Regions from separate parts of the Limnobacter sp. UBA3528 genome, predicted to be linked through region 1. Evidence: predicted binding sites of a transcription regulator. Region 1 holds the regulator's gene; each other region holds the start of a gene.
What was found. Region 1 encodes HrcA, which represses chaperone genes, less so after heat shock. Its sites were predicted from a motif close to TTAGCACTCNNNNNNNNNGAGTGCTAA; they were not measured.
Positions count from the first base shown of each region.

Region 2: B4N58_RS05130 (co-chaperone GroES) is a predicted target of HrcA. The motif match lies at 1,263-1,289, and genes of this name have one in related genera.
Region 3: rpoH (RNA polymerase sigma factor RpoH) is a predicted target of HrcA. The motif match lies at 1,351-1,377, and genes of this name have one in related genera.

Region 1 covers NZ_DFOZ01000022.1:47,822-50,096, forward strand. The annotation lists gene hemH (ferrochelatase) at 1-535, opposite strand, end outside; gene hrcA (heat-inducible transcriptional repressor HrcA) at 601-1,617, opposite strand; gene B4N58_RS06335 (NAD(+)/NADH kinase) at 1,709-2,275, shown strand, end outside.
Region 2 covers NZ_DFOZ01000019.1:30,319-32,593, forward strand. The annotation lists gene groL (chaperonin GroEL) at 1-880, opposite strand, end outside; gene B4N58_RS05130 (co-chaperone GroES) at 910-1,200, opposite strand; gene B4N58_RS05135 (peroxiredoxin family protein) at 1,406-2,263, shown strand; gene B4N58_RS05140 (TRAP transporter substrate-binding protein) at 2,264-2,275, opposite strand, start outside.
Region 3 covers NZ_DFOZ01000056.1:14,147-16,421, forward strand. The annotation lists gene B4N58_RS15315 (glutathione S-transferase) at 1-306, opposite strand, end outside; gene rpoH (RNA polymerase sigma factor RpoH) at 380-1,306, opposite strand; gene B4N58_RS15325 (HEPN domain-containing protein) at 1,914-2,275, opposite strand, start outside.

The DNA.
Region 1 (2,275 bases):
GGTGATCATGGTAATGCTTCACCAAACGAAGTTCAGGAATGTTTCGTACGGGCTTGGCCCAGTCAAAAACAGCATCAAACACTGAGGCAGTCGTCGCGGCAGCGTATTGCGGGTAAAGCGGAAATACCAAGACCCGGTCGTATCCGTCTTTGCGAAGCTGATCCATTCGGCTGGCCACCGAGGGGTTGCCGTAACGCATGGCCAACTCGACACGAACATCCCAGCGACGGACCTTGAATGCTTCCGACAAAACCCGAACCTGCCGCTTGCCGATTGCCATCAAGGGTGAACCTTCATCGGTCCATACAGTGGCGTATTTGGCCGCTGACTTCTTGGGGCGAATCTGCAAAATAATGCAGTTCAAAATAATCCACCAAACCAGCTTGGGAATTTCAACTACACGTGGGTCTGACAAAAACTCCTTCAGATAACGTCTCAATGACGGAGTATCTGCATTGTCAGGTGTGCCAAGGTTAACAAGTAAGACCGCCGTTTTCTGCGGCGTGCCGTGACGAAATGGGGCTTCCGTGCGCATGGATACTACCTAGTGAACATCAAGCCTGAAAGTATACCCAAAGCTGGCCGCCGGGGTGGCTTACCCTACTCCGGATCCGACAAAGCCGAAGAAACCAGCTTCGATGTAATGTCAACAATTGGAATCAGTCGCTCGTAAGCCATGCGTGTGGGACCAATCACACCCAAAGTACCTACCACCTCGCCGTTCACATGGTAGGGCGCCGAAATCACGCTCATCTCTTCCATGGGTACCAGGCTGGAGTCACCACCAATAAAAATTTGCACACCTTCGGCCCTGTTGGAGCTTTCAAGCAGGCGCAGCAACGCGGTGCGTTGCTCAAACACACCGAACATTTTTTTCAGTCGCTCCATGTCAGTCGATAAATCTGACACATCCAGCAGTTTTCGCTCGCCCGACAACAGTACCCCATCGGCCTGACTTTCCTCGGCCTCTGTGCCCGCATTGACCGCAGCCTGCATCAACTTACTAATATCCTGGCTGATTTGGTGCAACTCCTCCGACAACCTTTGCTTGGCCTGCTGAAAACTCAAACCCGCAAAATGCTGGTTGAAAAAATTCGCAGCCATGGTCAATTCACTTTGCGTGTAAGGCTTCTCGACAATCAGGATCCGGTTTTGCACATCACCATCGGGCGTCACAATAATCAACAATACTTTTCGGTCTGAGAGGCTCAAAAACTCCACATGTCGAAACAGAGCCGCCTTTTTCGGCGCAGTGATCACCCCTGCGAACGACGACAAACTCGAAAGCAGGTTCACCGCCTTGTTCAACACACGATTAGGGTCCTCACGTTGAATACCACCACTCAATGCCGTTTGAACATCGATTGCCAAAGGCTTCACAGTGAGCAGCGAGTCCACAAACATACGGTATCCCTGCGGCGTGGGAACACGGCCTGCCGAGGTGTGTGGGGAAACCACCAGCCGCAACTCTTCGAGATCGGCCATCACGTTTCGAATAGTGGCCGGACTCAAATCCAGAGTCGAATACCTGGACAAAGCCCTGGAACCCACCGGGTTGCCCTCTGTGATGTACCTTTCAACCAATGTTTTCAATATGGAACGGGCGCGTTCGTCTATCATCAATGTCACTTCAAATGCGTGTTGCGATACGATTGGGCTTAGGATTGAAACCAAGGCTTCACTTTACGACAAAAACAGGGAATCAAGAATGCCGAAACAGAAAGGGATGTGCATTGCTGTGTTTGCCAAACATGGCGCCTCCCCAAAACAGGCCATTTGGCGAAGTGTGGTTGACCTGCTGGCCGCCAACGCCTTTCATGTACTGGTGTGCGATTCCATGTTGAGCAGCGGTTCTTCCAAACAATCAAAACCAGAATGTGATCAAGCCAACTTTGAGTTTGCGAATTTGGCCCTGATCAAGAAAAAAGCAAAAATCGCAGTGATCATCGGCGGTGACGGTACTTTTTTGGGTACAGCCCGTGAATTGGCCGATTCCAACATTCCCTTGATTGGCATTAACCAAGGCCGCTTGGGTTTTCTCACCGACATTCGCCTGGACGACATCAACCCCACCCTGATAGACACCATCAACGGTCAATCGGTCTCGGAAAACCGGGCTTACCTTGAAGGTCAAATTTTGCGACAGGGCAAAGTGGTAGAAAATCACATTGCCCTGAACGACATTGTGATCAGCCGTGGCATTGTGGGCGGTATGGTTGAACTGCGCGTGGAGGTAGACGGCACATTCATGTATGACCTGCGCGCAGACGGTCTG
Region 2 (2,275 bases), on a different contig from region 1:
TGGCGATGTCTTCCAGCATGGCTTTGCGGCGATCGCCGAAGCCTGGCGCCTTCACTGCACAAGTTTTCAAGATACCGCGAATGTTGTTCACTACCAAAGTCGCCAAGGCTTCGCCTTCGATGTCTTCAGCAATGATCAACAATGGGCGACCCGCTTTGGCCACTTGTTCCAGTGTGGGCAGCAAATCACGGATGTTGCTGATTTTCTTGTCGTGCAACAGCACGAAGGGGTTGTCCAGTGCAACAACCTGCTTTTCCTGGTTGTTGATGAAGTAGGGGCTCAGGTAACCACGGTCAAACTGCATGCCTTCAACAACATCCAGTTCGTTGTCCAGGCTCTTGCCGTCTTCAACAGTAATTACGCCTTCCTTGCCTACTTTTTCCATGGCTTCAGCAATGATGTTGCCAATGGATTCGTCGCTGTTGGCGGAAATGGAGCCAACCTGTGCAATCGCCTTGGTGGTGGCGCATGGCTTGCTCAATGCACGCAATTCAACGATTGCAGCGCTTACGGCCTTGTCGATACCGCGCTTCAGGTCCATGGGGTTCATGCCTGCGGTCACGAACTTCATGCCTTCTTTCACAATCGCTTGTGCCAGAACTGTGGCGGTGGTTGTACCGTCACCCGCGTTGTCAGAAGTGCGAGAAGCAACTTCTTTCACCATTTGTGCGCCCATGTTTTCGAACTTGTCTTTCAGTTCGATTTCTTTGGCCACGGAAACACCGTCTTTGGTGATGGTGGGGGAGCCGAATGAACGCTCGAGCACCACATTGCGGCCACGTGGGCCCAAGGTCACTTTCACTGCATTGGCCAGAATGTTTACGCCACGCACCATGCGGCTGCGTGCGTCGTCGCCGAAAAATACTTCTTTAGCTGCCATGATTAATCTTCCTCTTGAATTCTTTGTAATTAAGCTTCAATAACGCCCATGATGTCTTCTTCGCGCATTACCAGCACTTCCTTGCCATCCACCTTGATGGCCTGGCCGGCATACTTGCCGAACAATACACGCTGGCCTACCTTTACATCCATGGCGATCAGCTTGCCGCTGTCATCGCGCTTGCCTGGGCCAACTGCAATCACTTCACCTTGATCAGGCTTCTCGGCGGCGGCTTCTGGAATCACGATGCCAGAGGCTGTTGTGCGCTCGCTGTCGAGACGCTTCACGATCACGCGATCATGCAACGGACGAATGTTCATGGATACCACTCCTAAATTTGTCTTTTAAAAAGAATTGCTTAGAGAAACTGACGGATGCGTTGTTAGCACTCGACGTCATCGAGTGCTAATAATAGGGGTGGGGGGAAGGTATTTCAAGGGGCGGGGTGAAAAAAAGTTGCCTGCAAGCAGGGTGTCAGTCACTTTTGTTTACACTAGGGGTCGATTCAATCCAGCACCCTAAAGAATGAACAAAGCAAAGTCGGTTTTCATTGTCCTGTTTTTAGTCTTGATCAACCTGAGTCTGTTACACGTGGCCACATTGAGCTGGCACAGTCCCTTAGGCCCAGGCTGGATCGGGGTTTTTGTGTTGGCCCTGCCCAATTTTTACCTGTTTGTATGGATGTTCATGCGCAGGCGTGCCCGAACATCGCGCAATCTTCACTTGCTGATGGCTGCCAACCTGACGGGTATTGCCCTTGTGTTGACTGATCCAGGCATGGAGGCCGACCCATTGCCCTTGATCCTCGGCAATTTGATCTTTTTTGGCAGTATCGCCTACATCTTTTGGTATTCCAATCTGGGTGAACGCAACAATGCCCTGTTGAATGAGGGTGAGAAACTTCCTGTATTCGAACTGAATACCCTGGATGGTGAGTCTTTTTCCAGCGAGCAATTCAAAGGATCAGCATGGTTGCTGATGTTTTACCGCGGCAATTGGTGTCCGCTGTGCATGACGCAAATTGGTGAAGTGGCGGCCCGTTACATTGATCTGGACCGATTGGGCGTGAAGGTGGCCTTGATCAGTCCGCAGCCAGAGACCAAAACCCGGGAACTTGCTGAGCGATTCAAGGTACCCATGAAGTTTTTTGTGGATGCCGACTTCAAGGCCAGCAAAAAACTGAAGCTGGTACATGAAAACGGCGTGCCGTTCGGCCTGAAGTGGATGGGGCACGGGGAAGATACAGTGCTGCCCACGGTGCTGATCATCAACAAGCATGGGCGAATTGTGTATTCAGACCAAACTTCAAATTACAGGGTTCGACCTGAACCTGAGCAGTTTCTGGAAGTGGCGCGCCAAAAACTGGGTGGCGCAGAAGCCTGATTACCTTGCTGC
Region 3 (2,275 bases), on a different contig from region 1:
GCCTTCGGCAAAGTGCATCCAGTAAGTGTAATCCCGGTGGGCCTGGGTACCTGCTGCCGGGCGAAACTTGCCGCCTGCCTTGTCGATCAGGTACTCCACAATGGCGCCGCTCTCAGCCACGGTAATGTCACCGTCGGTAATGACAGGCGATTTTCCCAAGGGGTGAATTTTTAGCAACTCGGGCGGGGCCAGGTAAGTTTTGGCATCGCGTGCATAGCGGGTTACCTTGTAAGGCAGGCCGAGTTCTTCAAGCAGCCAGATAATACGCTGTGAGCGTGAGTGTTCCAGGTGGTGTACTTCGATCATGGTCATAAAAAAGGGCTTGTTGCCAAGCCCTTAGTGTAGGTTAGTTTTCACCCAAAATGATTACAGCCTTGTTTTAAACCTCGCCGTGTTCGTATTTCAGCAAGGCTGTTTTCATTTTTTTCATGGCCTGGGTTTCAATTTGGCGCACCCGCTCGGCCGATACACCCAGCTCTGCAGCCAGGTCGTGAAGGGTTTTGGCGTTCTCGCCAGCCAGCCAGCGGCTGGAAATAATGCGCTGGCTGCGTTCGTCCAGGCTGGCCAGGGCCATGTCCAGGCCCTCGCTGTGCAGGCGTTCCATGTTGGCACCCTCCAGCACTTCAGTGGGCTCAGCACCTTCAGCGGCCAAATAGCGCACGGGGTTGTAGCTGTTTTCTTCACTGTCTATGTCTACAACCGGGTCAAGGCTGAATTCATGGCCAGCCATGCGACGTTCCATGTCGTATACGTCTTCGGGGCGCACATTCAACTCGCTGGCCACCTCGTTGATTTGGTCTGGCGAGAGGGTTTGACCATATTTTTTGAAGCTGTTCAGGTTAAAAAACAGCTTGCGGTGCGCCTTGGTGGTGATCATTTTCACCATGCGCCAGTTGCGAATAATGTATTCGTGAATTTCCGCCTTGATCCAGTGCAGCGCAAAGCTGACCAGGCGCACGCCACGCGTGGGGTCAAAGCGTTTCACTGCCTTCATCAGGCCGATATTGCCCTCTTGAATGAGATCGGCATGGGGCAAGCCATAGCCAAGGTATTGGCGTGCCACGGCCACCACCAAGCGCAGGTGGCTAAGCACCAAGCGGCGGGCGGCTTCAAGGTCATTGTCGCGCTGCAGGCGTTCGCCGAGCTCAACTTCTTCCTCGGGGGACAGCATGGGAATTTGGTGTGTGGCTGAAATGTAGGCATCTAGGTTGCCAAGCGGGCCACGGGCCACCAGCGCCCATGGGTCGCGCACAGCAAGGCTGTTGCCAGCGGCGCGTGTGTTAGCAAGGGTCAATGCAGTGGTCATGATTGCGGTGTTCTCCGAATTAATGAACCGATTTCCATTTAATTTTAGCACTCTTCGTTTAGGAGTGCTAATCCACCCAAAAGTTCCGGTTTTCAACTGTTCTGAACTATTAAAGTGTCGTCGTTCATGTCATTTGTCATTAAATTCAGATTTTTGTCATTTTTGTAGATGAGAATCATTTTCCGTAATTCACGTACATTGGAACTCCACTGCAGTTGCGAACATCTTTTCTATGACAATTCTGCCTAATCACCACTTAATCACTGACGCGACTTTAAAAAGTCGACCCAAGACCGGGCTGTGCGGGCAAATCACTACAGGATTTAATTCGGCTGCGCACTCGTTCTTAGATTCAAAAGCCATGGGCTGGTGATCAAGTTGAAACTAAATTTCGACATTCGCGTCTCCTTTGCTGTTGCGCAGCCTAGGCGTTCACATCGTTCATTATCGGCAATCGATTTCTATTACCATCGAAAAATTAATTTTCCACGAAGAAGAATGTTAAAGAACTGGCAGTATCTAGAAGCTTTTGAGGATTAGATGTTCTGTTGTTTTAGGTTGGTTTCACTGATTCCAAGCTGCATTTACTCGGGGAATTTAATTGGCTTTATATTCGGAAGAAGTTTCTTGTTTGCGCCGATGACTCAATGTGATCAATAAAATCGCACCAACGCTGTTCCCAGAGGTTGATCAGGTGATTAATCTCAGCAATTGAGTATCTTCGACCTACTTCCTCGGATGTGAGGTTGCCATGTGCAATCTGATTTCGTTCTGCCACTACGGTATCCAACCTCCCCCAAACCTCTTTTAAGATTACACCCGGGTCCCCAAGTTCGAAAAGCTGAAATAAAAGTTCGATTTGAGAACGTTTCATAAAGCTCCCGTCAACCGGGAACAAATCAGGATTAATACTGCAGTTACGAGAATCCAGAACGGTATCCAAAAGGCGTATGCCTGTTTCCTGCCAAA